DNA from 3 places in the Paenibacillus sp. Z3-2 genome. Region 2 is predicted to be linked to each of the others. Evidence: riboswitches for the same ligand, from Rfam matches in the RefSeq annotation. Region 2 holds a riboswitch; each other region holds the start of a gene.
What was found. A riboswitch is a leader RNA that binds a small molecule or an ion and turns the genes downstream of it on or off. The one in region 2 is predicted to bind cyclic di-GMP.
Positions count from the first base shown of each region.

Region 1: linked by a shared signal. The riboswitch ahead of M1D71_RS15425 (hypothetical protein) and the one ahead of M1D71_RS14205 (flagellar assembly protein A) in region 2 are both predicted to bind cyclic di-GMP.
Region 3: linked by a shared signal. The riboswitch ahead of M1D71_RS29120 (S-layer homology domain-containing protein) and the one ahead of M1D71_RS14205 (flagellar assembly protein A) in region 2 are both predicted to bind cyclic di-GMP.

Region 1 is NZ_CP096397.1:3,454,375-3,465,056, reverse strand. It holds gene M1D71_RS15440 (hypothetical protein) at 1-527, opposite strand, end outside; gene M1D71_RS15435 (hypothetical protein) at 1,412-1,621, opposite strand; gene M1D71_RS15430 (hypothetical protein) at 1,736-2,020, opposite strand; cyclic di-GMP riboswitch class I at 2,300-2,386, shown strand; gene M1D71_RS15425 (hypothetical protein) at 2,603-3,439, shown strand; gene M1D71_RS15420 (ATP-grasp domain-containing protein) at 3,433-4,581, shown strand; partial or broken gene M1D71_RS15415 (hypothetical protein) at 5,016-5,335, opposite strand; partial or broken gene M1D71_RS15410 (DoxX family protein) at 5,289-5,659, opposite strand; partial or broken gene M1D71_RS15405 (transcriptional regulator) at 5,703-5,795, opposite strand; partial or broken gene M1D71_RS15400 (helix-turn-helix transcriptional regulator) at 5,899-6,610, shown strand; partial or broken gene M1D71_RS15395 (glycoside hydrolase family 43 protein) at 6,892-7,694, opposite strand; gene M1D71_RS15390 (carbohydrate ABC transporter permease) at 7,723-8,541, opposite strand; gene M1D71_RS15385 (carbohydrate ABC transporter permease) at 8,573-9,469, opposite strand; gene M1D71_RS15380 (ABC transporter substrate-binding protein) at 9,554-10,682, opposite strand, start outside.
Region 2 is NZ_CP096397.1:3,159,851-3,170,532, reverse strand. It holds gene M1D71_RS14225 (DUF4084 domain-containing protein) at 1-1,759, opposite strand, end outside; gene M1D71_RS14220 (HD domain-containing phosphohydrolase) at 1,762-3,798, opposite strand; gene M1D71_RS14215 (DUF5317 domain-containing protein) at 3,785-4,228, opposite strand; gene M1D71_RS14210 (STAS domain-containing protein) at 4,579-4,890, opposite strand; gene M1D71_RS14205 (flagellar assembly protein A) at 4,902-6,953, opposite strand; cyclic di-GMP riboswitch class I at 7,027-7,111, opposite strand; gene M1D71_RS14200 (SpoIIE family protein phosphatase) at 7,194-8,324, opposite strand; gene M1D71_RS14195 (H-type small acid-soluble spore protein) at 8,681-8,860, shown strand; gene M1D71_RS14190 (spore coat protein) at 8,955-9,581, opposite strand; gene M1D71_RS14185 (spore coat protein) at 9,771-10,271, shown strand; gene M1D71_RS14180 (multidrug effflux MFS transporter) at 10,348-10,682, opposite strand, start outside.
Region 3 is NZ_CP096397.1:6,536,333-6,547,014, forward strand. It holds gene M1D71_RS29120 (S-layer homology domain-containing protein) at 1-4,058, opposite strand, end outside; cyclic di-GMP riboswitch class I at 4,365-4,452, opposite strand; gene M1D71_RS29125 (YndJ family transporter) at 4,954-5,931, shown strand; gene M1D71_RS29130 (HEAT repeat domain-containing protein) at 6,159-6,611, shown strand; gene M1D71_RS29135 (aldehyde dehydrogenase family protein) at 6,742-8,232, opposite strand; gene M1D71_RS29140 (5-methyltetrahydropteroyltriglutamate--homocysteine S-methyltransferase) at 8,261-9,346, opposite strand; gene M1D71_RS29145 (GmrSD restriction endonuclease domain-containing protein) at 9,745-10,682, opposite strand, start outside.

The DNA.
Region 1 (10,682 bases), 290 kb from region 2:
GTATATTGTTCTGAGGCTAAATAGCCGTTCACCTCATCCCAAATTGTCTCGCTCTCGATCGCTACTGTCTGAGAATCACTCGTACTAAAAGCGTATGTATATCCAATCATTTTTCCAAGGGTCTCTTCGGACAAAACAAACTCACCCTCAAGATTTTCGCCTTGCTTACCAATTATGTTTTGAACTGAGTCAGGCTGTATTATAGCTGCTTGAGATGTGATTCGAAGACTATACACTCCAGGTACTAAACCTTTTCCATTATTAGAGAGCCACTCACTTTCTATCATACCGTTATTGACTTGAACTTTTGTCTGAGCAGAATATTCATCTTCACCTGTTACAGATAGAACAAGTTTCGTTTCATTTGGTAAATTAGTGATGCCGGTGAATTTGAGTCGGTTTTCCTTATCAAAAACTTCTGTTACGGTAAGTTCAACATGGAGACTACCACTCCCTTTCCCTGAGCACGCACCGATTACGAGAATTATACTAAGGAAGAGTAGTATAATTCCTGCTTTGATTTTCATATGTTTGATGTATATCCCTCCCAATTTTATTACTCTTTATATCGGAGAGTTAGTCTTGAATGTTGATACCTGTAGAGATTCCAGCTAGTTCGCAAGTATAGTTTGCATAAGAAGAAGAGATAATAGTTTTGCTTATTGAGCAAATTATTACAGTTTCAGCTTGCCCTAAGTGAAAAATCCTACTACTCAGTTGTATTCATCATTAAACTAACCTGCCCGTTAGTTTAATGAAAAGTCGTCCTAATGGAGACTCACGGCAACTTTATTTCGTCCAATTTCGACTCATGGCAAACTTATGCTTCCAATGCACCCATCTACAAACACACATTCCTATTTCGCTTTGAAAAAGTGTAAAAATGCCCGTTTCAGGTCCTTTATGAATGAAAAATCATTAAAAATATCGGTTGGGGGAAGTAACACCTTCAAAATGTACAATTTGAGTTAGGAAGTTTAAATTATGGTTTAAATGAAATCATTAAAGTCAAAGAAGCCAACCACTATTACGATTGACTTCACATGAATTTATAGAGCTATCGTTTCCCGTTAGTTGATTAATAAAAATGTTACTTTATCTATAACTTATCCTCGATTATGATCTAACCCTTGCCCCAAATAAGTCTTTTGAGGTAAATCCATATTGTTGTGTAATTCAGAAATTTCCGAATGAAAAATATCCTGTATTTTAATAGTGAGTATATATCCATTTATAGTGTTAGCAATCATCTCAATCTCAGATAAATTGTATGAATCCATATCCATTTTCGAAATGATCACTTGCTTACCAAGCACTTCTGATAAAGAAAAGATAATTTGTTTCTTTACATCGTCATTTAAATCTTCAAACAGGAGTACAAGGTTTTCAAGGTCATCCTTGTTACCCTTCATTAAACTGGGGAGTGTATATCAATATGTTCAGGGGATGAAGACTTAATAGCATAAATCTCAATGATGTCAACCATTTTAAATTCATAGTTTATGCCTTCTTCTGTTTCAACAAATAAGGAGCCCTCATTTAATTCTTTAGAAACACCACGGAAAAATTCATCTTGATTATTAATTTTAAGTACTACAGAACGTTGTTCTTTAACTGTCATCTCAATAAATTGTCTCTTATTCATCATATTATGAACTGTGTTACCCTCCCTTTTAGAGATTAGTATTCGTTGTTCCTTTTTGTCCTTAGACTAACTTGTGAGTTAGCTATTCCATCAACTATTTCCCTCTAACAGCACCTTTTTAATGTAGTTCTTCGCTTCGGCTAGTGTTATATGTATAAATTTTCTGGAAACATCTAAATCTTCTTTTGTTGTCTCATTGTATGGTTGCTTTTCGCCAATTGAATGAAGCTCCCCGATCAGCTCGTCCCTTAAAGAAGGGAGTCCATTTCGCACCTCAATTATGGAGAAATCGTTGACTGCAGTCTTTATAGCAAATAAACCTAGCCTTCTATATTCAACATAAACTTGACCTTTTATTAAATGCCCCCCTTTCACTAAAAGGTAACTTCCTACTTTATCTTATCAAGAAAATCCACATATTGGAACTACCCTGCCCGTTAGCTTAACGAGGAGAGTTTTGTTTAATCCCCCCTACCCCATTTCAAACTACATTATGATATATAAACATATACAAAAATAATAGCTAAAAAGAATAGATTTATTTGTAAAATTAGGACTATATGATTAATTATTTAATAATAAATAATCATATAGCTCTATTTCATTATGACAAAACATCAGGTAAATTTACATTACACGACAATTCCATATATCGTACGATAATGGCAAACCCGCTGAAAAACGGGGACGCAAAGCTACAGGGGCTAAGGCGAATATTCGCTATGCCAGCCAGTTACCGAATACGACGGGAAACCTCCGTCTATTCTTCAAGAATACCTGATGAGAGGTTATTTGTGCTGTTCAAAAAGTAAATATATGGGTACATCTCCATCACACGTTGTAGAAAAAATACTTAAGGGGGTGGTTGAAGTACAACCGTGGCGTTAGAAAAGAATTTCAAAAAATATTTATATAAGTAACGTTCTCTTATTTATTGAATTGGAGGTAAATGATGTGATGTTTGATTCGAACATAATTGATGACAATTACGATGAAGTTCCCATTCACCATTCCCTCTCGCCTGAGAACATTCGCGATCTGATCGAAGAGAAAGTGCCAGCGATTCGAGTACCGAATTATGTCTCTCCAGGGACAGCCCAGAAAATAATCGATTTCATTCTCGCCCAGGCGTCGCTTGATGCCTATACACACGAGGTCTACACTGATGGCGTGCCGGAGCAGAAATATTATGGGGTCTACCGTGTCGGGACCCCGTTCAACACGACCTACGGCCGCCCGGTCGGCAGCGCCGAACGGGAGACCTACTATCAGGCGGCCCTGCCGGGATTGCGCCGGCTGCGCGATCTTTGTGCACCAAATCTGACGCCCATCGACCGGCTCCGGCTCGATCTTGATGAGGCCTGGATGGATGGCGCCTCGATAGCCGCCTTCGAGGGCCGGAAAATGTTCGCCGGCATGGTGCGCATCATGCCGCCCGACGATTCGCACATTCTCGAAGAGAAGCCGCATGTCGACTGCCTGCCTGCGTCGGTCTGCCCGCTCGACCAGCAGCTCAGCGCGAACATCTATCTGAAGATGCCGCCGGTTGGCGGCACGCTCGAGAGCTGGAACGTCCCAACCCTGTCGTATGCTGACATTGAGCGGCTCCCTGACGGCACCATCGCGCGCACCGACTTGCCGAAGCCGGTCGTCATCCATCCCCAGGAGTGTGAGCTGGTTCTGATCAACACGCGCAAGCCGCATGCGGTCAGCCGCTTCTCCGGTGGCATCCGGATCAGCGTTCAGGCCTTCATCGGATACCAGCCGGGCAAGCCGTTGAGGCTGTGGTGCTGACGCACGAATCGGTCTGCTGCCTGCTCTCCGGCCCAGCGCTTTCGCCCGTCCTCCAGGCCGCGCTCACGCAAGTCACGGTCCGGCTCTGTACCGAACCGGCCTTCGACGACGTCGTGGCCACCCTTGGGGACCGAGCACCAGCGGTCCCGGATGAGTCCGGCTGGTACGAAAACCCCGTCTTCTATGGCTGGGAGCCGAGCTACGCCGACATCATGCGCCTTGCCGCCCCCGCGCACAAACGGCTTGCGGGCCTGTGCAAGGACAAGGCGGCCTTCCGCCGGCTGACGTCCGATCTCATTCCCGCATTCCGTTGTGTTGAGCTGCGTCCCGACGAACTCCACGCGTTCAGGCCATCATGCGACCGTACTTCGGTAGTGCTAAAGCCGAGCATCGGCACCAACTCGATCGGTGTCCGAGTGGTGGCCTCAGCTGACGCCTGGCCGGAGGCCGTCACGCAGTCGCTGGCCGAGATCGCTCAAGCGTCGGCTCGTATCGGCACTGATGTCGTGTCCGACACGCTGTTCCTGGTCGAGGATTATATCGCGGGAACCGAGTTCGCCTGCGACGGTTTCTGGAACCGGGATGGCGAGGCGGTGATCACCGGCATCTACGAGCATCCCTTCGACACGCCGGGCGATGTAGCGGATGTGGTCTATTTCACTTCTCGCCCCATCATGCGAGAACTACTGCCGCCCGCCACCGCGCTGCTGAACCGAATCGGAGCACGCCTCGGCCCTGGGGCACGCCGGTTCGCGTTCCACCTCGAAGCCCGGCAGCGCAGCGACGGCGTGCTGGTGCCGATCGAACTCAATCCCCTGCGTTTCGGGCAGATCGGCTTCTCCGATCTCGCGTTCCATGCCTTTGGCCACAATCCGTACCTGTGCTTCTTCTCGGACACGGGGCCAGACTGGCCCGCCCTTTGTATGGGCGACGACGGTATCTATGCGCTGGCAGTCGGCCTCGCGGAACCGGGCGTAGACCGCATGGCGCAGACTGCGGACTTTCTCGCTGCGGTAGGGCCGGATCGCGTCGGCTATGTCGCGGCGGATCGAGAGGAGTCACCCTTCCTTGGCATCGCCTTTACGCGAGTGCCATCACGGGAGGATATTCCCAGGCTGATGAGCAGCCTGCGGTCTCCTTAGAGCAACGGTAATATTGAAAAGACTCTAAAACGACTATTCGGTACAAGGATAACCTCAATGTCACAAATTTGGGCAGGATGTGTCCACTTAAACTGGAAGCGTTGAACTAATGTATCGGTCGTATTATGAGAGGCTGTCCCAAAAGGTCGTTAGCTAACGACTCTTTTGGGACAGCCTTCTTTTTTAATAAAAAACTGGGTATATTGGGTGAGTTATTGACGATATTTTAGCGTTTTTATGGTAATGCGCTTTTTTATCTTGAAACACGATTCCACTAATGCAACTATCTAGATAACAATCTAATTGGAAATGACACAATGTTCTGGTTCTTTTCGGCATAGGAACCAAGTTCTTGTCCCTAGACAGTCAACCGCTTGATGAAGTCAACGATAGCGGACATTCCTCATTCCGCCTGCTGATATCGTTGTACTTCTCTACAACCGGAATCCATATAGAAGGCTATCTCGCTGCCCCATCTCAACCGTTGCATTAGGCCCACCAACATAGGCGTAATTATCGGCTACTGGCAAGACTTGACCAAAGGCAATCCCTGTACGTCTACAGCAAAATATAGTCGTTCGCAGCAATCGCCTTTAACGTATCAAGCCTTCCATCCTGCTCCGCTGACCGCCAAAAGCTTTCCTTCTCCTTATTCATGCCCGGCATAATCCGTGTAATTGCTCTTCAGCTCTGTTCCAATACCAAGAACGATTTTTCGGACGCAGCGCCCAGGAGGCGATGCAAAGCGAAGCATAGAAGAGCGGAAGAATAGCATGGAATCCACCATCCCCATAATCATGAGCGAATACATGAGATAAGGCCGCACCTATCATTAGAAAAAAGATACCGCTATACCCCCATTCCTTAAGCCGGGGGAAAACTGGTATTACGATCGCAATAACTCCGAGCAATTTCCAAGTCCCGAGAATGCTCGTGATATATAACGGAAATCCAATATCGGTTACTAAATCAACATTGCCGCCATATCGCATCAATTGCCCGATCCCGCTCAATGCAATAGAGAATGCGAGAATGATGGTACGGTCCAATACGCGGCCGTCTTCCCTTCGCCTTTAATGACGAGGTATTGTCCTCACGCTGTGTTCTTCCGGTACCCATGCTTCTGTCATGACGCCGGCATAATCCATGTAATCGCTCTTCAGTTCCGTTCCAACACCGACAACGATAAAGCTGTCTTTCTCCTCAAGAGTTATGTGCTTCCCTCATCACAGCTCCTTCTAAGTATTTGTTTCTTCGCTTCATGGGTTTATAATCACGATAAATCATGTCAAAATATGATACTGTTTAGAGGTCCGAATGAAAAAAGTAGAACGGATTAACATCATCATGCAGTACATCAACAACCGCGCCGCCCATTTTACCATTTCGGAAATCATGCAAGAGTTTAACATCTCACGTTCGACGGTGATTCGAGACATCAGGGTAATTGAAGTGATGGGAATGCCTCTAGTCGCCGAAGTCGGGAGGGACTGAGGCTACTTTGTGATGAACAACTCTGCCCTGCCCGCTGTGCGTCCGCTATGGCCACACGCAATCTGTAACTCCCTTATCTGAAAAGCCGCCACTCTTTCGAAGGTCCCCCCAATCCTGACCTGCTTGATCTATCAGATCTGCCCCATCCTATGTTAGAGTAACTCATCCAGATCCTTCTTGAAGACTGCTACGAGTGGTTTCCGTCGAAGAAAGAAGAGAAATAAAATCTTATCCCTATCTGTAGGTATGGTTTGACAACGGCGAGATTGTCGACAGGAATAATCCGCCTTTTCCCTCCTCTAGGTCGAAACCTTCAATTTGCCGAGAGCTTTTTTCACGATACAGGCGCATGAGATAGGTAAGAAGATTGTAGAACAACTAAGCAATCTGGAAGAAACAATCAACCTCGTCCTCGAACTTGGTCCCAAGGCGATCACCCCAGTTCAAAAAGTACTACCCTTCAAACCTTTTCTTAGGTGGAGATATCAAAGTGAGGGAAATACCGAAAGAAGTTGTAGAAGGAGTGCAGGAGTGAGTGGATATGTTGGGGAACAAGTAATTGACCCCAACTACCGACTGTTAAGCTCATTGAAGATACAGCGATCGCATAGTTTCGATTTTTCAAAGATGACATTTCCGTAATCCACGAGGTTAATGGCGATTATTTTCGCCATACTTGTGATACGGTTCGGCGTATTATCTATAGAGCGAAATCGAAGGCACCCTACTGGGTGCCTTCGATGTTCTTACTGTCTCTCTTTGGCAAATTGGATAAACGAACTCAAATCCATCAACCATCCTTGTTGGGACACTCGTTCACTGTATAGAACGTGCAAGTGCTGCAACAGAGCCGCGGAAATCGGGTCTGCCGTCAGCCGTCCACAAAAGCTCCGTCACAAATGTATGGCGATTCGGATCGTACAGCGGATCTCCTATAATGTTCTTGTACGTTCTTGCGTGGAACACAAATAGCGTCTTTTCGTCGGCCTCTGACACCGTGAAGGAATTATGACCGGGACCATACATAGAGATGCTCTCATCTGTCGAGAAAACCGGTGCTTGCGACTTGCGCCATGAGGTGGCATCGAGCAAATCAGCATCCGCATCGGCTTCAAGCAGGCCCATGCAATAATTAAAATCAGTGGCGCTAGCCGAGTAAGAGAGGAATACCCGATTACCCTTGCGAAGAAATGCCGCGCCATCATTCACTTTATAACCAATGATCTCCCAGTCATATTCCGGCATGGAAATCATCGTTTGCGGCCCAGTCAGCGTCCACGGATTGCTCATTTTAGATATATACAGATTAGAGTTACCTTCGATATTCGGATCCTTTTGTGCGGCAGCGAAATACACGTACCATTTGTCATCAATAAAATGCAGTTCAGGCGCCCAAATATTGGCACTAAGGATACCAGTCTCGCGCTTTCTCCAGATCACTACAGGAGTTGATGTAACAAGCCCCTCAAGGTTCTGGGCTCTACGGATTTCAATCCGATCTACTCCGGAACGGATGCTACGAAGTAATAATAACCGTCCGAATGTCGGTAAATAAAAGGATCAGCTTTCTGCTCAATCCATGGTTGAATGTCGTGTAACACTCTTTGTTGGACTTCCATCTAATCACCTGTTTCATCATGATATATACTACCCTTTAACAGCACCTGCAGTCATACCGTCTATGAAATATTTCTGGAAAGCAATAAACAGTATGAAAATTGGAATGATGGAGAAGAAGGAGCCCACGATCAATAGGTCATAGTTATTGCCATAAGGAGTTAACAACGTTTTTAAACCGATTGGCAGTGTATATTTACTCTGATCTCCCAACACCATGAATGGCCACAACAGATTATTCCAGCTGTTCATACCATTCAGAATGGCCATTGCCGCAAAGGATGGCTTCATAATCGGCATAATTAGTCTGAAATAAATCGCATATTCGTTTGCGCCATCAACCCGCCCAGATTGAATAATCTCTTTGGGTATGCTTCTTAGATATTGCCTGAAGAAAAATATTGTCGCGGCATTGGCTATACCCGGCAGAACGATTGCTGAATAGCTGTTCACCATATTCAAATCATTAATTAGGCTGTACAAAGGAACCAGCAGTATTTCGAAAGGCACCATCATAATGAGCAAAACACATATAAAGAGGAAGTTCTTACCTTTAAAATGATATGCTGCAAAACCATAAGCAACAAATGCGCTTACAAAAAGTGTTAAAACCACTTGAACGATTGTTAAAATCATACTGTTCCAAAACCATACAAAATAATCATGTTCTCCAGTAAACAGATAAATGAAATTGTCAAAACTCATGATACTAAAATCCAAACTTAGGTTAAGACCATATCTAACTAATGATTCACCTGGTTTAAAGGAAGATAGAGCCACTGCATAGAATGGAATCATAATTATAACGAATAGTATAATGAATAAACAAATAATTACTATTCTGGAAATAAAGTCATTCCTCGTCTGGCTGTTGCCCACTTTAATCCTCCTCCTTTTTGAACATTCCACTAAATTTCAACTGCGTTAAATTGATAACCATAGCAATGACTAACAGAACGATACCAACTGCAGCTGCGTAACCCAGCTTATTCTGCTCAATCCCTTGTCTATACAGATATCCGACAATGGTTAAGCCAATATTTTTGGGTGAATTGTTACCGTTAAACATCATTAGGCTCTCGGTAAACATTGCTAAACCTGCATAAACACTAATTGTCGTAACATATACCGTGGTCGGCTTCAATAATGGCATTGTGATCAGTCTAAACTTCTGCCAAGCAGATGCCCCGTCAATTGAAGCAGCCTCATAATATTCATTGTCAATGCTTTTCAAACCGGATAGATAGTAAAGCATATTAACGCCTGTCCATCTCCAACATGCGAGGATTAACAGTGCTGCCATACTCCATTCTCCGTCTTTCAAGAATTTAATAGGCTCTACACCAAATAGACCTAGGAAACTGTTCATTAATGAACCTTCCATTTCACCGAATGTAAGGCGGAAAATGGTACCCGCAACTGCGACAGATGTCAATGCAGGGAGAAAGAACGAAGATTTAAAAAACTCTCTTCCCACCATTAACTGACTGTTTATCATAACGGCGAATAACATTGGAAAAGGAATTAACAGCACTAAGGTTCCTAACATGTACACAATGCTATTTTTAATAGCCGTCAAAAACACCTTATCTGTTAATAATTTCGAATAATTGGCTTCACCAATCCATTTAGGATCCTGTCCCAACATCCTATCTTGAAAGCTCATTACGAATGAATTTACAAGCGGATAAAACCAGAATATCAAAAATATGAGTATAAATGGCAATACAAAAACATAAGGCGCAACTTTTTGAGAGTATACAAATTTCTTTATCATATTCTCAATCTCCCTTGACTAAGATTAAACCTGCCGACCACTATACCTACCGACAGGTTTAATCAAATCATTTACTTATTATATTTATTTCAATTCTTGTTCAATTGCTGCTTGTGCTTCATCCAGCGCTTCCTTCACGTCTTGGCCATCTTCAAAGATAGCATTCAAAGTAACCGTATTGAGGACATTGCCGATCGTCGGTGAAGCTTTAACGGATTTGATAGCTAGAATTTCGTCTTTGATTTCATTCAAAGTATCAAATGCATTTGTTTTAAAGTATTGGACGTATTCGTTATCAGGGTTTTTCGTTACAGCCTCATCTTTCCATACTTCCATGTTGATTGGGTCGAATCCAAGCGTATTCCAGATTTCAGTAGTAGCTTCTTTCGAAAGCTTAGCAAAAGCTACAAATTCTTTTGCCAACTGAACGTCTTTACCATTCTTGGTAACAACTGTGCCAGTACCGCCTAAGCCAACGGAACGAGGATTACCTTCTTCAAATACAGGCAATGGAGCAATTGCATACTTACCTTTAAGGTCCTTCATTTCGTTTACAAAGCGAGACATGTACCACTCAGGCATCAATGCGCTTGCGTAGTTGCCTTTGTTGTATTCGCCTTTTGCTTCTTCTGTATCCGGTTGTCCACCAGGGATCGTATGAATAACATTGTTCTTCTGCAGATCGACTAACATTTCATACGCTTTAATCATTTCAGGCGAGTTAACTTTTGGATTGCCATTCTCATCTGTGAAATCAGCGTTTTGCTGAGCAAGCAACAGCGACCCTTGCCATATTGCTGATGTATCAGCAGTTCCTAAGTACTTACCCGTCTTCTCATAAACCTTGATACCTGCTTGTTTATAATCTTCCCAAGTTTTGATTGTCTTGTAGTCAACACCTGCTTGTTCAAGAATTTCAGTGTTGTAGAAAGCAAGCGTAGCACCTACGTGATAGTCAAAGCCATAAATCTGGTCGGCTTTGGAGTAAATCTCGACACGTGAAGGAACAACAACGTCTTTGTATGGTGCAAATACATCATTTAATGGTTCTAGTGGAACGTTGTTACCTTCCAAGAATTTAGGGAATTGACCAAGCTCGATATCCGCGATATCAGGAGCACCTTTTCCGCTTGTAACTGCCAATAAGAGCTTGTTGTGCATATCATCGTAAGGCATAACCGTTACATTCAACTTAATCTGTTTGTCTGGGTTT
Region 2 (10,682 bases):
CTAGTGGGTACATGCTGATTCCAATACTCGGTGAAGTGTAATATTCACTATCTTTCAATGTGAACGGAGCAGAAAATTCATCCAATATCATTTGTGCGATATCTCCAGCGCCTTCCTGATTAGTTGTATTAATTATTAGACAAAATTCATCACCGCCAAGTCGGTATAGCTTACCTTTTAATTCCTGTATTCCGTTCACTCTTTCTGCAACCATAGTCAGAAATAAATCTCCAACACTGTGTCCCATGGAATCATTAATCAGTTTGAATCTATCCAGATCCATGTACATAACTGCCAACAGATGTTGATGGATTTTTGCGTTTTCAATTTCTATATTTAATTGCTCATAGAACCTCGCCCGATTGGGTAACCCGGTTAAACTGTCATAATAAGCCATGGTTTTGATATTATTCTCATTTTGCTTACGTTTTGTAATGTCTTGTGCAACGATTAGAAATCCACTGCTGCAATTATACTTGATTTGGGTTAGTGTAGATTCCACATCGATCATTTTCCCATCTAGTCTCCGAACGGCAAATTCGAACGGCTTAACCACAATGTTCCCTGCACTCGCTTCTCGATGTCTTTGCTTAATAATGTCGGTATACTCTTCGTGAACCAGACTTGCTGCACTTCGGCCCAATATTTCCTCGGGCGATGACGCTCCTAACATTTCCATGCCTGCCTTATTGACGAGAACAAGCTTACCCTCCACCTCAATAGTGATCCCAACTGGTAAAATCTCAACGAGTTGTCGATATCTTGTCTCGCTTGTCTCAAGTTCTTCATTTTTGAGATGGAGGGCCAATAACAAATTACGGTTAGACATGATAATCAATATTTGACTGATGGCGATGAGCAGCATAACCACTAGTAGCCCGATCAGTAACCATTCTTCGTTGTGTTGTGTATTCACCAGTATAACGACCATCAGCACGATTACACTTGCATAGGGGAGCAGGTCATTGGCCTTTTCCTTAAACACATTTGGTTTGATTTCAGTCCAGAAATCACGTACATGTTGCCGGACATAGAGGCCGGCGGCTCCATTAAGCAATATCGGAACCATCCATAACGGATCAATGAAACTGTTCGGCTGATAAGTATTATTGGATTGATAATAGTAATGAAGCACATCCGCAATTACTTGTATGAAAATCCCTAAACTTATTATCAGGATCATCTTTCGGTGGACACTACGCTGGGAATGAAAGTATAAACTGACTGCTGCAAATAAAAAACCTAAATCAAAAATAGGATAGGACAAAGTAATAATAAGTGCCGGAATAGCTTCGTTTTTTTGCAGCATAGGCTCAATAAGGAAGTGGAAACTTAGAATGCCAAACGTAACCATAAAAATAATAATATTAAAGAGAGAGCGAACACCCATAATTCCCCTCAACATGGTTAACTGATAAATTAATGCAGTCAAATATAGCGCATATTGCATCAACCAAAACAGGTCTGATTCGGCAGGATACGAAGCGGAGCCATGCCAGTTCCATTGATCATAAAGCCAGATACATTGCGCGATAATAAAACATAATGTACCGCAGCAATACAGCAGCCAGAAAACTCTCTGCTTTCCCTGGAAAAGGATAGTATTCCTCAGAAAGATTAGAAGACAGAACGTAGCCGCGATAATAGGGAACAGGTTCAACCCCCGGCGATTGAGCAACTGATTTTCCTGGAAAAGATACATCCATCCATAGAATAAAATCATATAAAGTATCGGCGTTACGAGCATCAATTTACGCATGACTACACCTCCTCACCATCTTTCGTATTTAAAAACTCCATCAGTAAAGAAGTTCCCATCGTGTTCGTATGAAGCGCTACATGATCGGAAGAAGCATGAATCAAGGCAAACCCCTTACCCATGGAGCGTTTGCTGCTATATCCGGATATGAGAATAGTTTTGGGTAGTTCGTGCAGAGGAATACCTGATCCGTTGTCGGTAATGAGTACTTGTAGAATATCATTCCGACGATATAATGAAATCTTCCCTCGCTCAGCATGTTTGATCAGATTGGTCACCCCTTCCGAAACAGCCAGCTTGATGTGCATCAATCTTTTCGCATCCGAATGATCAGCGTAGTGCTCCGCAACAAAAGTCCTGCTTAAAGCAACATCTGCTTTTGAATTCACTTCTAAAGTAGCAATAAATGTCCCCAGTTGCTCTTTGATCTCTTCTTGAATCAGACAAAGGTCAACCTTACGATTGGAAAGCGTCTCTATAACATCTTTATATGAACTCATTATATTACGATGCATTTCCTCGCGGTAAATGATGGCAGGTGTAATATCTGTCATAACAATTGTGACTTGCTCATTTTCAGGATAGAAGTGTGCTTCGTAGGATTTTCCGCCGCTTCTAAGAGTCTCAAAGAAGGCATCTCCCTTCTGAAGAGAACGGATGGCTAGATCACTTATGCTATCAAGCATGTCCGTTGGAGGTATATCACCGAGAAAACCCTCATTGAAACTATATTTAAGGAGGCTTGTCCCACCAATGAATGCTCCGTTGTCACAGGTACTCGCTTCGGGCTCAGACGCATACTTCTCAGGCTCTCTCTGATACACCAACATACTACGGATGGATTCGATATCTGATACATCCAGATAACTAACTAGAAGCGGATCAAGCACTTTTCCTGATAACAGTTGAAGACTTTGGATAACGTATTCGTCATTACTATATTCAAGCATTAGATGATCCAACTGATTACATAAGCTTATGATTCTAGATTCAAGAGGGATCTTTTTACCTTTTAAACCGTATGGAAACCCTTTTCCGTCATACCTTTCGTGATGGTATCTAATCCAATCCGCGATTTGTTTATTGCCCATAATATTAAAAATAATTTCGGCACCTTCGTCAGTATGAGATTGGTATTCTTTCTCCTCTGTCAGAGACAAAGCTCCGCGTTTCGTAAGAATATGGGAGGAGATCTTGGTCTTACCGATATCATGAAGAATGGCCGTCATAATTAACTCATTTCTTTTCCTCCCGGAATAGGCGACCCGATCCAAGACATGTTCCATAATCTCACCTGTTCTTGAACCATGGCCGTGAAAGGGGCGCGACTGCCTGAACTCACAAAGACGAATGAACTCTTCAGAAGCCCGTTTACGAAGCTGGAATTGTTGAAGAAAACTCCTTGAAAAAAAGATGATAAAAAATAGGAATATAGCCGTGTGGAATGTCTCAAAAACCAAATGATCTGCGAGTTCCTCCATAAAATGCGGAACGACGGCCGTACACAGTAAGACAGGAATAATTACTTCTTTAATCTTAAACTGAATTTGTTCAAAAAACTTTGCCCCTGTCACAGTAGCATAGATTCCGGAGATCAAGAGGATATTGACTGTTTCAAAAACCATCGCCCCGAAAGCCGAAATAATATATATCGATATATCTCCCAGTACTACAATAAGTAGATGGGTTATGAAAATACAAATGGTATACATCCCTATCGTTGAGAACAGACGATAGAAAGCCAGCTTGTGTATTTTCCAATGTGAGGATTTGAGGAAATACATTATCGTACTAAGATACATACCGAATATGGCGGTCTCCGGACCATAGGCTATAAGCAGAATTAGAAAGCCCATAATTCCACCGCTATATTCATCCCCGCTTAACAATTTGACAGGAAATAAATCTAATAATATGATTAATATCAATATGGAGATGGAACCAGTAAACTGAATGTCGTTGCTGTTAAAAATTAAGTAAATTAGGGCCGATACTCCTGTTATAAAAAGCGCCACTGTGTATAGGTTAATGGTTTTCATAAGCAGCAATTCTCCGTTTGGATATACCGAGGATAAACAAAATCAAACCAAATCCAACCAGGACATCTCCGGGACTCAGTACATAATTAGTGCCTACAGGGGTGATAAAGGGAATCCAGTCCCCAAGCCAGTACAGATGACTGTCTTCCATACCTTGATGACGGGATGAATGACTGTAGTCATTCAAATGTTCTAGACGCGCTGCCTTCAAAGCGATTAAAGATACTGGCATCTTTCCCCCGTTAACAGTCAATACGATGAAATTCAGCAAACACCCGCTCAGGATCAACTTGATGCCCGGCTTCGCCCTGTTAAGCCAGAGACATACCAGCATCATGAAAAAAGTTACCTCTAGTAAGTACGGGATCTTATTCCCTGTATATTTAGTATAGTAAGCAAGAAGAATCTGGAGACCCAGACTGCTGAACATGAGCACTGAAGCTTTGAAATGGAGATGAAGCAGGGAATAAACCAAATCCCTTTTTAAGAAGAATGCTATGATGATACCTGCTAATACAAAATAAATCATTCTTCTCACACCCTGATTTTTTTTGGATAGAGAGACCGGAGTGATTCCGGTCCCTGCATTATTTATTCATTAGTTCCAAGGTCTTTGAACCACTGTTGCCAGTGCAAGTGCAGCAAGTACAGCACTACTGTACACGATGCGAAGGATACGATTCTTCATAACAAGTCCCTCCCCCCCAAGCCGTTTTGCACTAAATTTAGCGCATATATGTTATTTTCCAGCGTAAACCGGAAAATCAGCTTTACCACTAATTACGCAAACGTTTCTTTACCAAGAATTTCATCAATCTGCAAAAGTTCGAATACTTCTACAACTTCCGGTCTGATCTTTTCAATCCGTACGGTTACCCCGGACTCTTGCAGGTCATTGACTAACTTGATAATCAACCCTATTCCTGAAGAATCTACAAAATAGACCTCTGTAAAGTCGAAACAGATAACTGTACATCCTCTTAATGCGGGCTGAATATCATCCTCAAACAGGTCGCTGGCATCAATATCGATATCACCCTTGCAGATAACGATGGCATTAGTATTTTGAATCGCTAATTCATATGTGAACATAGAAACCACTCCTAACTAAGTATTAGCTCCCCATCCTCATTAAGACGGGCGTGGATTTGTTGAGTATCTTTGGTAAAAGTGTGAACTTGTTTGCCAATCTGTACAGTAGTTCCGGTGTAAGCCTTTCGGATCTGAATATCAGAGCCTTCAGGTGTATGCAATTTGGTAGTTACATTCCCCTCTGTGCCCACTTCATTAATACTTAAGCCCTTATTGGCGAAGTATACTCCTCCTCTGAGGAACCCGTAGACCTCCATATGACCCTGACAATACACCATACTGTTATAACAACCTTTGCTTATGCTAATATCGCCTCCAGAGTAGATATTGCTATTATGTGCGTAATTGAACTTTGCGAATATACTATTTTCTACTGGAGGCTCAACCATGGAATGAAGGTATTCAGTCACTTGTTGGAAGTCTTCCAGATCTCCAATTCCCCGGAAATGACTGTTCAGCGTATTTAAAAATCCGCTATGGATTTGTTTCGCATAGAGATGCCAGTCCTCATCCAGGTAGGATTTATTCATGTTGATTTTTTCATCGATTTGATGGAGTATTTCATTAAAACTTTTGAACTTCCCTCGTAATAACACATTTAGTAAGGGACGCAAGCCGGAAGCATTAAAGTCATTCATTTTGAAGGCAGCTGCTTGACTGATTTGTTCAATAGCTGATTTCAATGAGCGCATCTTTACCGATATTTCCTTTAGCATAGGCTCCATTTCTGCATGGAGCATGCTTCCTTTTCCGACCGTAATTTTGCTCGATATAATATTGGCATGTACTATTAAAGATTGGGAAGCATTTAAATTTGCCATATTTGCATTGCCGTGTACAAGAATGCTGCCGCTTGCTTCGATTTTCATGTTGTCTTGCACAGACCCCGTAATCTCTACATCGCCTTGAAAATGTATATTACCCGTCTCCATGTTTACGTCCCCACCATGTAACAGTTTGGGGATAATCGCTACCCGAACACGAAGTCCGTATTGATGAATCTGCGGCATCCCCGCCTTAATGGCTACTGCTTGTGTGCCATTTTCCGTCCAGAGCGTCCCTTTTCCTTCCAATGGAACAATTGCAGAAACGGGTAGAGGCGGAACATCTTCCCCTTTCACATTTACGCCAGGTGTTCCCGATATGGGAGGTTTGATTTGTCCGAGGATCTGCCCCTCATTTACAGTTGGAAACTCTTTGATCTCCCGGTAATCGACTGTACCGTCTTTTCGTGTTTTTGGTTGTACATTTCTGGCTAACGTATCAAATGCCATTTCAAAGCTGCCGTTAATACCCTGTGTCGGGAGGAGCCCTGAGGCAATTTGAAAAGACCCTGGCTCTGTTGTGTTGCAAGCCTTCAAGATATTATCGTATATAATCCCATAAGTGATCATTTGCTCTCTCAAGAAAGAGGTTATCACTTCTGGCACAATGGAACTGGGCTGTCTGATCTCTTCGAACTCGATTAACAAATGGGTACTGGGGGCTGAATCAAGCAAACGGCGATATAGTCGATATCCAGGAGTCACGCTAACTGTTACCTTCATCAGGTCTTCATCCACTGTAATCTTCCAGACGGGTTCAATTCTATCCTCATCCAACGTAATACTGATTTCATCAAGCTCGGTCACCGTTACGGTTTGATCAATCAAAGTTCCATTTTTCCTGATTAGGGCACCAGTTACCGGACTGATAAGAGGATAGTTATCAGGCGAGGCCTGAGCCATAATTCGCCCTTCTTCTACCCATACCTTACCTTCTACAGACCGCGGAGAGGCATTTAAATTTACATAATTCTCCGCCTCCATCTTCGTTTCATTCCAATCCGTATTAATATCCGAAATGAGCTCTCCTGGTATTTGTTTTAAGGGTTGAATAACTGAAACTTTAACGGATGCCGGTTTAGATCTAATTCCAAATAGCCCTTTAGACCCATTTTCGATGATTTCAATATTCGCGTTTTCCTTTGTGACACCGAGCAGTTCCAATCCGAGATTGACAGCTTCGGTTACCGTCTTCCCTCTGGATATCACAGTCCTTTTCATTATATACCCCTCACTCATCTATCGGCTTAATCCGCATTGCCCCGTGAGAAAAAAAGGACTAATCCCAAAAAGAAAAGTCGCTATACCCCCTTTTGGCAACCCGGCCGCCTTATATGATTACACTTAGGCCCGTGGCTTTGCGTCCCCACCTTTCAGTGAGTTTGCCTTTATTACCCAATTTAATTAGTACTTTATCCCTATTATTTTCTCCTAGATTATATCCATTCAATCGACAAAATACAACATTTTTCTACCAAATTATTTTAGATTTATAGAGATAATACAAACATCATCCGTTTTGTGCTGAACCCATTCTTCAATTCGGTCCACAAAAGAATCATTATCGAGGTGAATCAAACTCTTGGCATAACGTTCTAGTTGGGAAATCCCATCTTTGATTGAGTGACCGGGAACTTCAACCAAGCCATCGGTATATAGTAATATTCTAGTTTCCCCTTGTATTTTCCATGTCTGTATACGACTATCAATCTCTGTTTTGATTCCAATAGGTATAGTCGTTCCTTTGAGTTGAATCGTCTCCCTGTTTTCAAGCAAGACTAAACCTGGAGGGTGCCCTGCATTGAAGTAATATATTTCCCCTACATTGAGATCAATAAGTATATATATTGCTGTAAAATAAACAGTGAGTTTACTGTTGGTAAATAAACGTATCATTTGCCGATTTAGCTCATCACAGACTAAAGCAGGGTCCACTCGTCTGTTTACCATCTCATCCATCATGGATCTAACGGACATACTGATCAATGCAGATGATAAGCCGTGGCCTGAAACATCAATTAAAAGAACTCCGTATCGATGCTCATCGATACGAGTCCAATAGAACATATCTCCAGATACTTCTTCCGATTGAATGTACTTCCCATGAATTTGAATGTTATGTTCCATAATAGAGGGGCTTAGCACGCTATTTTGCAAATGTTTGGCCAACTGTAGTTCTTTTTGCATCCGATTGTCCCTTGTTTTACGGATATCCATCTCTTTTTTTAATCGGAGTGCTGACTTAACCCTGGCCAATAGTTCATATTCCGGTCCCCCTTTCTCTATGAAATCCATGCCTCCTGCATTAAAAGCCTCTTTAAAGTGTTTTCTGTCTCCTGTTAAGAAAATAATTGGTAAATCAGAATAAACAGCATGCTCCTTTATCTTTTTACAAGCCGTAATCCCATCCATTATTGGCATGACTATATCCAGCAAAATTAAATCTACCGCTGCCGGCTTACGGGGGGAATTCCCGTCAGCTATGCCTAATAAATCAAATACTTGATCTGCAGAACTGGCAGTTTGTATATTGCAATATCCCGCCTTAGTTAACACGTCCCTTATAAAGGATAAATTTAGATTGGAGTCGTCCACAATTATTATGCTCATCATACGTCTCCTTCAAGTAAGTTAAGAATATCTTCGACAAATTTCGTCATATTTTGTATAGCAAATAAAATATTTCAATGATTTTCCTACAAACTTTGCATAAGCTTACACGCTTTAGTGCAATGTAATGATGCAAAGAATATAAAAATCGATCACAACATGGAGGAATCGTTTTGGCTAAGAGTAGGCAGCAACAAGAAGCACATGGAATCGGAAGATTGAACAGCAGCTGAATAATCAGATGGAGGCTGCCGCAGAAATTCAAGGACAATCGTCACAACTCGACCAAAAAATAACAATATCTACTCACCGTCCTATTGATCAAACAAATGAAACTCGGAATAAGGAGAACTCCTATGAACAAACAAAGAGCGATCGAAATATCTGAATCGACCATTATGAAAAAGGTAACTTATCAGGATACCCCTATCTTTATCCAGCATGTCAATGAGGATGAAACGGCCCGAATTTATCCTGTCGGAGACTCGGAGCAGGAAATGACAGTTCCTTTATCCAGTATAACTGAGCACCCTTAGGTTGAAGATGGCTTTCATTAGGTGTCCTGTTTTGAAGTTTGAAATACAAACAAATAAAACGCCGTATCTCATTTCGAGATACGGCGCTTCATTTTTAGTGAGGAAGGTTACCAGGAATTTGCGGTTGAAGCATTGCAGGAGCGTAACTATTTTGCATTTGCTGCATGTCTTGCTGAGCAAGCTGCGGTACTTGGTAGAAACCATTTTTATTTTGATAAATCGAGATCTCATAAGCCATCTCAATACAGTTTGGCAAGGAATCCGCAAGTACGCGGCGTACAACTGGATTCGTTGATTCTAATGCAGCTGTTGTTTTCATTAACGCCCCCGACTTTACTGCATTTAACATATTAAGGGAGATGGTTTGGTCAGAAATCTCACCTGCAGTTTGCATTGGCTTTTTGGGTTGACTTGGTTTCATGCCAAAAGTAAAATCATTACCCTGATTCATTTTATAACTCTGGGTCGGCATGGCAGGATCTTGTCCGGTCTTAAAACATTCCAATGTTATGTTGTATTCATTAGCCATAAATTGTTTCTGACGTTGTAAGATGTCTCGAAGCTCGGGATCCTTTACGTGTTCACTCAGCATAGTATACGAATTCATTGTATTGATGGATCCTGCGAGTACTTCATGGACATCAAACATTTCATGCCCGCCATGGTTCAGTTGAGGTGGAACAGTACCTGTTTCAATGTTTTGATGGTTTTGCAGTTGCATTTTGTATTTCCTCCTATTCGTTGTTTCCTGCAAATGGTGGCTATCTCTATCCGCAGTCTGTGGTTATTATGAATTTCATGGACCCAATATATTCAGAATAATTTTAATTTTTTTTTGAATACGTCTCTTTTACAGTACCTTTTATAGGCGCCATGCATAGGCTAACACATAACTTTAGGAGGGATTCAAATGTATACTTATGAACCAAATCGGCAAAACCAGCATCTCGCTTGGCATGAAACGATGGAGCTTCACGAATTGACAGCCTTTCAGAGCAATCAGTTAACACATTTTAAAATGGTAGTGAACGATGTAAAGAACCAAGATCTTCATGCACTTTATATGGAAGCCATTAAAAGCATTGAACAAAATTTAAAGGAGATCCTCCAATATTATCCATTAGCGCCAGAAGGAACCAGAAATAGTGGTAATGAAATGGATATGACTGCTTTTTACGCTGGACAGTTGCTGAGTTTTGCCAAAACATCGGTTCGCAACTATGCCATTGCGATTACCGAAACTGCAACTCCACAACTACGTGAAACATTACAGAAACAACTGAATGCTGCTATCCAACTACATGGTAAAGTATTTTACTTTATGCTAGAGCGGGGGCTTTACCCCTCTTATGATCTTCCTAAACTCCTCGCCAACGACGTTGCTATGGCGAATAAAGCGATATCTCTGTAATTCAAAAACAACAGGTCTTCGAGTCATCGAAGGCCTGTTGTTTTTCTCTGACAAGAAGCTTGTATGACATCCTATTCTAAAAGTTAGGATCAGTCTGGGCATGCGTTGGTTGATGTAAGGTTTTTTTAACAAGAAGAAAATAAGTAACAATTGCAATGATACTGGTCATTAATAAAGTGAGTCCTAATGGGACGGCAGTATCCTCACCTGCGATACCAACTAGAGGAGCAACCAGTGCACCCAGAAGAAATGGAACGACTCCAAGGAGTGCCGCTGCACTTCCGGCCATCTTAGCTTGACTCTCCATGGCAAGCGGGAATGCCGCTGTTGACGTAATACCGATCGAGCAAACAAAGAAGAACAATGGAATGACCAAAGCAAAAAGTGGACCATGAGCCAGAGTTACGACCA
Region 3 (10,682 bases), 3.3 Mb from region 2:
TCTACATCGGCTTGAGTCGCGTTCTTGTCTTCCAGCACACGATTCGCTTCTGCAAGCTCGCGTTCTAGGTTTGCCCAGCTTGCTGGGGTATACTCGGATGCGGTCAAGCCTTCCGATAGAGCCACTTCCCTTTTCAGCTCTGTTTTGTTCACTTCCCCAGTTCCGTTTGGTACGGTATAAGTCACCGACTCCGATGCTGCCGAATCTGCATACGCTGGGTCATTCGACTTCGCCGTTACCGTAATGGTGTATTCACCAGGTGCTAACGATGGTTCTAGAGTCGACAAGTCAAGTTCAGTTCCGCTTGGTACAGAAACTGGTCTGATATTGCCTTCACTATCCGTTATGCTCACTTCGTAGCTTTCTGCATTTTCGACTGCATCCCACGTTAACTGATCTTCAGTCACTTTCACGTTGCTTGGTGCAGCTAATGAAGTTGCTGGGGTTGGTACGGTGTACGTCACCGGTGCCGATGCTTGCGAATCTGCATACGCTGGGTCATTCGACTTCGCCATTACCGTAATGGTGTATTCACCAGGTGCTAACGATGGTTCTAGAGTCGACAAGTCAAGTTCAGTTCCGCTTGGTACAGAAACTGGTCTGATATTGCCTTCACTATCCGTTATGCTCACTTCGTAGCTTTCTGCATTTTCGACTGCATCCCACGTTAACTGATCTTCAGTCACTTTCACGTTGCTTGGTGCAGCTAATGAAGTTGCTGGGGTTGGTACGGTGTACGTCACCGGTGCCGATGCTTGCGAATCTGCATACGCTGGGTCATTCGACTTCGCCATTACCGTAATGGTGTATTCACCAGGTGCTAACGATGGTTCTAGAGTCGACAAGTCAAGTGTCGTTCCGCTTGGTACAGTAACTGGTCTGATATTGCCTTCACTATCCGTTATGCTCACTTCGTAGCTTTCTGCATTTTCGACTGCATCCCACGTTAACTGATCTTCAGTCACTTTCACGTTGCTTGGTGCAGCTAATGAAGTTGCTGGGGTTGGTACGGTGTACGTCACCGGTGCCGATGCTTGCGAATCTGCATACGCTGGGTCATTCGACTTCGCCATTACCGTAATGGTGTATTCACCAGGTGCTAACGATGGTTCTAGAGTCGACAAGTCAAGTGTCGTTCCGCTTGGTACAGTAACTGGTCTGATATTGCCTTCACTATCCGTTATGCTCACTTCGTAGCTTTCTGCATTTTCGACTGCATCCCACGTTAACTGATCTCCAGTCACTTTCACATTGCTTGGTGCAGCTAATGGAGTACTCGGGGTTGGTACGGTGTACGTCACCGACTCCGATGCTTCCGAATCTGCATACGCTGGATCATTCGATTTCGCCGTTACCGTAATGGTGTATTCACCAGGTGCTAACGATGGTTCTAGAGTCGACAAATCAAGTTCAGTTCCGCTTGGTACAGTAACTGGTCTGATATTGCCTTCACTATCCGTTATGCTCACTTCGTAGCTTTCTGCATTTTCGACTGCATCCCACGTTAACTGATCTTCAGTCACTTTCACGTTGCTTGGTGCAGCTAATGAAGTTGCTGGGGTTGGTACGGTGTACGTCACCGGTGCCGATGCTTGCGAATCTGCATACGCTGGGTCATTCGACTTCGCCATTACCGTAATGGTGTATTCACCAGGTGCTAACGATGGTTCTAGAGTCGACAAGTCAAGTGTCGTTCCGCTTGGTACAGTAACTGGTCTGATATTGCCTTCACTATCCGTTATGCTCACTTCGTAGCTTTCTGCATTTTCGACTGCATCCCACGTTAACTGATCTCCAGTCACTTTCACATTGCTTGGTGCAGCTAATGGAGTGCTCGGGTCTACCTGTAATTGCCATACCAAAGCATTACCTTCACCATAAGCCGCATAAAGATTTGAATTGTTGTCGGCAATCAGATTCTCCAGCCCCGTCAAACCGCTAGTGGCTGCTTGTCCAAAGTTGCCTCCCGCAGCCATCCGATTTTCTGCGGTAATACCGGCTTGTCCGGTAAAATTATCGGATAGAGTAAGGAACGTATTGCCTTGTAAATTAACGTTTCGCTCGGTCTGTTGGCCCGATACTTTATTCCCCGTAATATGTGCTGTACCGGAAAGATTGAACTTACTTCCCGTGAGGACATTAACACCACCGCCACTATTGCCAGTAATTTCGCCTCCGGTCATATTGAACTGACCTTTATCGCGGATAACAACTCCTCCGCCACTATTTTCAGCCATTATGCCTCCGGTCATGTTGAACTCTGAGTTATAATCAATTAAGACCGCACCTGAAGACGCATGCGTATTACCTGTAATTATTCCTCCGCTCATTTCTACAACCGCTCTACTAGGGAGATCACTTTTGATGTAGATTGCACTTCCTCCATGTGTGGAAGTACTATTACGTAAAATAGTACCTTCCTCAATGATCAGTTTTGAATCATTATAGACGTTCATTATTCTTCCAGTGAAGGCTCCTACCTCACCCTTGGCATAAATAGCATCAATAATAATATTTTTTAATGTAAGCTGACCTTGCTCAAGATGCATAAGTGTGTCTATATCTCCCGTCTCACCTGTTGCCGCACCTTTACTCGATCCACGCTGAATCACAGCAGTATCTACGCCGGAGGCCGTAGAAATCGTAACATGCTTGTTGTCTTTCAAATGAAGATAGTACATTTTGCCGTTATTATCAGCTTTGACCGACAAATCGATATTGTCCAAGACATATATCGTTCCTCCATCATTCACCTCTTGATAGGCTTTGTACAATGTAGCGTAAGGATGGTTTCGAGTTCCATCATTTGTGGTGTCACTGCCACCGCTAGATACATAAACATCAGGTGAAACTGCAAATTTTCTACTTACAGGTTCCGACTGTGTATTATTTTTATTAGCTGTAACATTGATCGTATAAGCACCTACACTCAGGGCATTAGCAACTGGAAGCTTCCAGTTCCCGTTCACGTCAGCAGTTACCTCTTCAGAAACGACGATAGACTGGTCTGCTGCACTAACGATCTTAATCGTTACTGTAGCATTAGGTTCTGTTACCCCGCTCAGCGTCGGTTTTTTTCCTGTTACCTCACCATCGGTACTCGGTTGGTTCAAGTCATTCTTGAATGCTCGCCATACCAAATTCTGACTTGCATCATAACTTGCAAGAATAGCGCCAGAGTCGGCAATCAGATGCTCGATACTGCCCAAACCGGCTTCTGTTGCTTGTCCAAACTGCGTCCCTGGTACCATACTCTGCGTGGTAATACCTGCCTCTCCAGTATACACACCGTTTAGAGTCAGAGTTTTATTGCTTTCCAGGTTAACATTCAGCGCTTTGCCTGAATTATCTGTATTCCCCGTGATACGCGCTTCGCCCGAAAGGTAGATCTCTCCGCCGTTGGTACCGCGAGATTGAACTCCTCCGCCAGTATTGTGCGTGATTAGGCCACCGGACATATAAAATTTTGTCCCAGAATCAACTGCGACCGCCGCACCTGTCAAATCACGCTTATTGCCTCTAATTTCCCCACCTCTCATTTCTACAACCGAACCAGGATCCTTGAGATGGATTACGCTTCCTGGAAATTCAGAATAACTACCACCTAGAATAACACCTTCTTCAATGATTAGTTTTGAACCAGCATAGACATTAATTATTCTTCCACTGATCTTCTGATTATTGTAATTACTATCAATGATAATATTTTTTAATGTTAGCTCGCCTTTAGTTAAATCAAAATGCGTATCAAGAGCATTAGTACCACTTGGCTCCCCACGCTTAATCGTAACAGTATTTACTTCAGGGGCCGTAGTTATCGTAACACGCTTGTCTAAGTTAAGCTGAAGTGCCTCTGAGTTTTTAGTTGTTTGTGTGATATCGTCCAGGAGGTAGATCGTTCCTGTCCCCCCGTCACTAATCTGACTATAAGCCATACTCAATGTAGCATACGGCTTCTCCTGGGTCCCATCACCTGTTTTGTCATTGCCTCCGCTGGATACACTAGATACATAAATTTCCAAATTTGTTCCTTCTTCAGCAGCATAGCTGACTTGCATTCCTGGTCTTAACCCCATGCCCGTGAAAACTAGGATGAAAATTAGAAACATAATCCCGAATTTCCTTAAATTAATGTTGTTGCTAAGCATTTAGATCCATCCCTTCCCAAGAATCGTATGATATCTTTTAAAACTCTACATTCTCCCTCACTTTCCTCTTTAACTACTATGTCAGGGTCATAAGAGCTGTAGTTTTCGACTTAGAAAAACCGATACCGGCTATTTCACAGCCCCCGACTCCTTCAATAGAATAACTAAAACCCCCATCCAAAAAGCAAATGCCAATAGACGGAGGTTTCCATCGTATTCGGCAACTGGCTGGCATAGGTCAATAGAACCATTAGCCCCTGTAGCTTTGCGTCCCCGCCTTTCAACAGGTTTGCTCTTATCGTACGGGTTTTATGTGTAATACTTGGTAACAAAACTACTTAAATATTGAGTCTTTTTTTATAAAAATGCAAGGTGCTCAAGTCTTATTTTTGTTGTATTTTATCATATTATGTCTAATATAGTACTTTGGTAGCTTCTTTTGATATTATATGCGAAAAATCTACATGTGTCTGTTAGAGATAGAGTCTCCTGAAAGAACTGCCTCTGATTTGCAATCATTCATCATTTCACCACTCCAAACCATTGACCTCCCTTTATTTAAAGGTACTTCACCTGAGGGTCCCTACCCTTGTGAAGAGCGATTCGGTGAGCATAGCTCTCGTTTTCTTGGGGAAAATCATATCACTGATCTGACTGATATTCTCCCATATCGATCCTTCTCGCAGTAAGATAAGCTTATTTATGTGTTAGACTACTAAAGAAGAATTGCCGATCTATACTAGAGAACGCTACACAACTGGATGCAGGCAGTTATAACGATAAACGTAGTTAGAAAGGAAACCCCATGAATAGTTCCTTGAAGCAACTAATGAAATCATTATTAGCACCAGCGTTTTCCGGTGCAATCATAGCCATTCTGATATTTTATCTTGATTACTTTCAATTCGAACTTGTTGAGAAATTTCTACTTTTTGCGGCTTTCGTCATTGTACCTCTTGTGATTTTACTTTTGAACCATGACGAGAAGAATAAACATCAACGAATGATTTATGCTGCTATTCAATGGCTTCAATTTCCCGCTGCGCTTCTTACCCTGACCTCGGTAATGAGTAGTAAGATGTGGGGGTTAGAAAGTACGGCAATCCCAGGGATTCTGTCCCTTGGGTGGCTACTGTTCACACTGCTGCTTGGCATCTATGGCTTGACCACTATTGTGATCTCTAAAGGAAAAGCAGCGGAAATAGCGATTGGCGCGGGGCTCGTTTATTTTTTTATCGGGGGCATTTGGTTTACCTTATATCAATATCAATTAAACCTCTTCCAAGCTAATCCTGCAACGCACGCGTTAAGTTCGCTCCACTTTCATTTCTCATCTGCTATCGTTCCAATTTTTATTGGTGCACTGGGACGCATCATGACGAAGAAAAGCTGGTATCCCTGGGTCGTTGCCATCGATATCATCGGACCCATCTTGATTGCTATTGGTATGATTTTCTCCAAGCCAACTGAATACATGGGTGTCACTTTTTTCGCCTGTAATATTGTGGTTTACACCGCTTATCTCCTTACTTACTTAAGGAAAAACGCTTTGGATAATAAGGCGAGCATCTTTTTAGGCCTATCTTGTCTAGCCTTTTACGCGGTTGTCGTCCTTTCTATTTTCTATCCGTTACTGAGAAACATGTTTTCCCTAACTATACTCGATTTCATTCCCATTTACGGATCTCTGCATGCGTTTGGTTTTGTTTTATGTGGACTGATTGGTTGGGTGTACACGGTAGACTTCATTAAGAAAAAAAAGATGGTCGAGGAGAATAGATAGGGTGATCATCTTTATGAGTGATTACATACAAAAATAAGTGGGCAAGCTGGATGGAACACATATATTCCCATCCTGTTGCCCATGCAAAAACATGAATTGGTGAATGTGATTTTCAGCCTGTCAATCGGCTTCATAGGAGTAGTTTAGTCAGGTTCGTGCTATAATAGTGTTCACATAAATAACATTCATCATTCTGCCGAGATGGCGATGATTAAGGAGATTGAATTTTGACGAACAACCATGATATTGGAGCAGTTAACGAACTACCGGAAAACTTTGAAGAGCTCAAACGAGCGGCTAATCGGACGTCAAGCTGGAGAGACAGACTGAATGCGGTGAACGAATTGGGGAACTGGGATACAGCCCCTACCATTAAGTTGCTGCAGCATGTTTTGACAAGTGATCAGGTGTTCCAGGTGCGTGAAGCCGCATATTTCAAGCTGAAGCAGTTGGATGAAGATGTACAAATGCCTGCCAAAAACAAAGGTGAGCTGTTTAAAGGTACTAACAAAATTTTGCTACGGATTAAAAAAAGCCTTCCTGAAGGTCACACATTTGAGCAATTTAAGGAAAAACTGCAAAAGACACGTCTGGATATTTATGATACTTACGAGGGCGACAAAGATGCTGAGTTCGACTCCTGGCTCCATGAAATTTGGGAGACACTAGGTAGAAGATAGCCGCCGTTCACCGTATAATAGCTGAGTACAAAGCCACTCCAAAAAATGGAGTGGCTTCTTTATTTCTTAGAACCTACATTCAATTTCACATGTACATTCCCTGTAGATGCGAAGTGATGTGATATAAGATTTACTCTGGTATATAAGGAAGATCCAGTGTCTTCGGAACGTTGATGACATGTTTTTCTGTATAAGTGCGGATACCTTCCGCGCCGTATTCACGGCCAATACCAGATTGCTTGAAGCCACCGAAAGGGAACCGAACGTCGAGACCCTGCACAGCAGCTGTATTGATCATGGTCGTTCCAGCTTCGAGTTGACGTGCGACGGAGATGGCATCCTCTTCTTTCCCCCACACAGAACTCGTCAATCCATATATGCTTTCATTGTGTAGATTAATAACCTGCTCTTCATTGTCAAATGGCAGAATCGGAACCGTAGGACCAAACTGTTCCTCCACCACAATCGGATCATGAACATCGCAACCTAAAACAAGCGTAGGTTGTAAGAAGTAACCTTGGTCAAACAGCTTCTGATCAAGAATTTGGCCGAGAGGGATGACCTTAGCCCCGCGATTTTGCGCATCTTCCACCAAACCAAGCACGTAATTCTTCTGCTTCAGGTTATTAATCGGGCCTACTGTCGTATTTGAATCAAATGGATCACCAATTCGAACCCAGCGATTAGCCGCCTCTATATAATTTTCCACAAACTCATCATAAATAGAACGGTGTACATACACACGTTTGGCGATCATACAGATTTGACCTGCTGTCAAGAAATTAGAAATGACAATCCGACGCATTGCTCGCTCATCATGAACATCAAAGCTTTCCAAGAAGATAGCCGCATCATTACCACCAAGCTCAAGCGTCATATCCTTAATCGTTTCCGAAGCAGCTTTGATAATATGCTTAGCTGTTGCGGTTCCGCCTGTAAAGGCGATTTTAGTAACAAGAGGATTACTAGTCAGTTCAACGCCCACATCCGCATCACCATGAACGACATTGATTACACCAGCCGGGAACTCGCTCGCAATAATCTCTGCCACCTTCGCTGCCGCCAGTGGCGCATATGGACTTGGTTTAAGCACAATCGTGTTGCCCGCAAGTAAGGCAGGAGCGATCTTAATCGTAGATAAAGCAATGGGATAGTTCCATGGACTAATCGCTGCCACCACACCAATTGGATCATAGGAAAGAATCGTTTTACCATTCTCATGCTCTTTGATCTCTTCCTGTAGAGCCGATTTGGCTTCATTACAAGCAAACTCCATCCACATTAACGAAACATAAATTTCACCGTGTGCATCATACAGGGGCTTGCCATGCTCTCTGGACAGCAAATGCACAATTTCATTCTCAGCTGCTCTAATCTTCTCGATCGCCTTGCGCATCATAATAATGCGTTCATCAATGGAGGTCTGCTTCCATGTTTTAAAAGCCCCTGCCGCCGCTTCAATCGCTTCAACCGCTTGTTCTTTCGTAGTGACAGGGAAATAACCTACGATCTCTGTTGGGTTTGTCGGATTCTCTTTTGCTAACTGCGAAAGGGATTTTACATTTTGACCATTAATGAACGCTTCAACTATAATTGTCTCTTGGTCTGCTTGGATCGTCATTTTACATCCCCTCCGTTATTTAAATGGATTAAATCCAAACTTCTTCTGCAATTTCCTTCACATAACGAAGTTTACGCCATTGTTGTTCTTCCGTTAAAATATTGCCTTCTTCTGTAGACGAAAAGCCACATTGTGGGCTCAAACAAAGTTGCTCAAGTGGTACATAGGTTGCCGCCTCTGCAATCCGAGCTTTAATTTGTTCCTTATCCTCTAACTCGCCTGTTTTCGATGTGAGTAAACCAAGCACGATTTTCAAATCTTTTCGATTCACATATTTTAATGGCTCGAAACCACCTGAGCGCTCATCATCAAATTCTAAAAATAATCCATCTACGTTTAAGCCTCCAAAGATAACTTCAGAAGCATAATCATAACCACCCGTTGAGAAATAGTTCGATTTATAGTTACCACGACAAATATGCATCGTCACCACTAAATCTGCCGGTTTATGAGACAAGGATTCATTAATCATGCGCTGCATCGTTTTCAACTCTTCCGCCGGTTCCAGACCTTTAGCACGTAGCTTATCGTGACCAGCGTCTGAGAACAGGTCGGCCCAAGCTGTATCATCTAATTGCAGGTATCGACATCCCGCATCATAGAAGGCTTGAATGGCTTTTTGATACGCCGCAATCGTATCCTGAAGGAATTGCTCTCGGTCCGTATAGATATTAGCGTCATTTTCCAATCGATATAGCAGCATGTTAGGACTTGGAATGGTCTGTTTCGCCACAGCGTCACCTGCATGCTTTTTCAAAAACTCAAAATCCTGAACAAAGGGATGACTTGAGAAATCAACTTTACCAACAACACGAATCCCACCCTTGCGCGTTTGCATATTATGGAATTTCGGTCCATCTATTTGCTCATACAACTCTACGCCATCCAAGCCACCCAGAAAATCGAAATGCCACCAGCTTCTGCGGAATTCACCATCCGTAACTGCCAATACGCCATTTTCTTTTTGCTTTTCAATAATTCGAATAATCTCTTTATCTTCCACAGCTCTTAATTCCTCATATGTGATGTTGCCTGATTTATATTGTTCACGTGCCTGACTTAAATCTGCAGGACGTAGAAAGCTACCTACATGATCATTACGAAATGGTATCATAACTATTTCTCCTTCTAACTTTTTAGTCTAATGAGTATAGCATGATCAAAAGGAATGCTTGTTATATGAAAAAGGCATGGCTAGTCATAGCTTTTAACAATAGCTAAAAGACTTTAATACGCAAAAATCCACAACCTTCTATGGTAGTGGATTTATAGGGTGGAGCGAGTGCAGTGGTCATAATGATAATTTCATTATGTTTATGTTCATGCTCGCATCTCTCAAAGTATTTTATATTTTAAATATAACTACTATTTATGATAAGGTTCACCGTATCATCTCTAAAGCGAAGAAGTGAGAGCTCCGGTATCGGGCCCTCACTTTTGAAATGCATCTCATTGATGTTGCGTTAATTGTTCCTTATAGGCTGAATTAAATTAATCTTCTACTGATTTTTGTCAAGTATTTACCTTGAATTCTTTTAGTTTAAAGTATGGGAGAATGAGCTCTTCGAAAATTTCCCTTCTCTCCGTATTGCTCTTATCCAGAAAATCTATACTTTTATACCATTTAATAAGATGGTCTCTATCAAAGTCATCACGCTCACCAATATACATGAACGCTCCCGCTAAGTATGTGACATAATCTATTCTTTCAGGTATATCTAGATTTTCTTCGATAAATGCAATTGCCTTGTCAAGGCCTTCTAATGCGATATCTATTATATTTCTAATATTATCTGCCTCAAATTTACTAATCAATGAGGCTTTTACATCGGAAGGAAATGGACAGAAATTCAACTTATGAGAAGCATCTCCTCTGAAAACCTCAATTGCTGGATTGAGCAATGCCAAGGGAATTGAGATTTCGGTAGACTTTTGTACAAGTAAATCAGACATATCAGCCTCACGCAAACGTTCCAAGAATTTATCAGTGTATTCCGAGTAAAAATCCACTCCCTTGACTAACATTTCCGTGAGTTCCACTTGAACACCAGTTACCTTTGTTCCAGCTAAGTTAAGAACCTCAAACCACTCAAGTTGTTGCTTCTCAGTCAAGTCGTACGCAATATTTACAATATAATAATAGCTCATAAACTTATTTCGAACTTTATTTAACATATTACTGATGTTGAACGGCTGAAGTAATGATCTTTCACTAATAAACTTCTCAAGTACTTGTGGGTCTTTATTATATAAAACACCAACTGGTACTTGACTGTTTTTTGGAGCTTCAAAATTTAATAAAAACTTACCAATAGATATATCAAAGTATACATTGTTAAAATCCTGATGACCAATATATGCCTTATAGTTACAGGTCAATCTTTGCTGACCATCTATAATAGAATCTTTATTAAGTATTTGTTCGGGGCCCAACTCAAATCTATCAATAA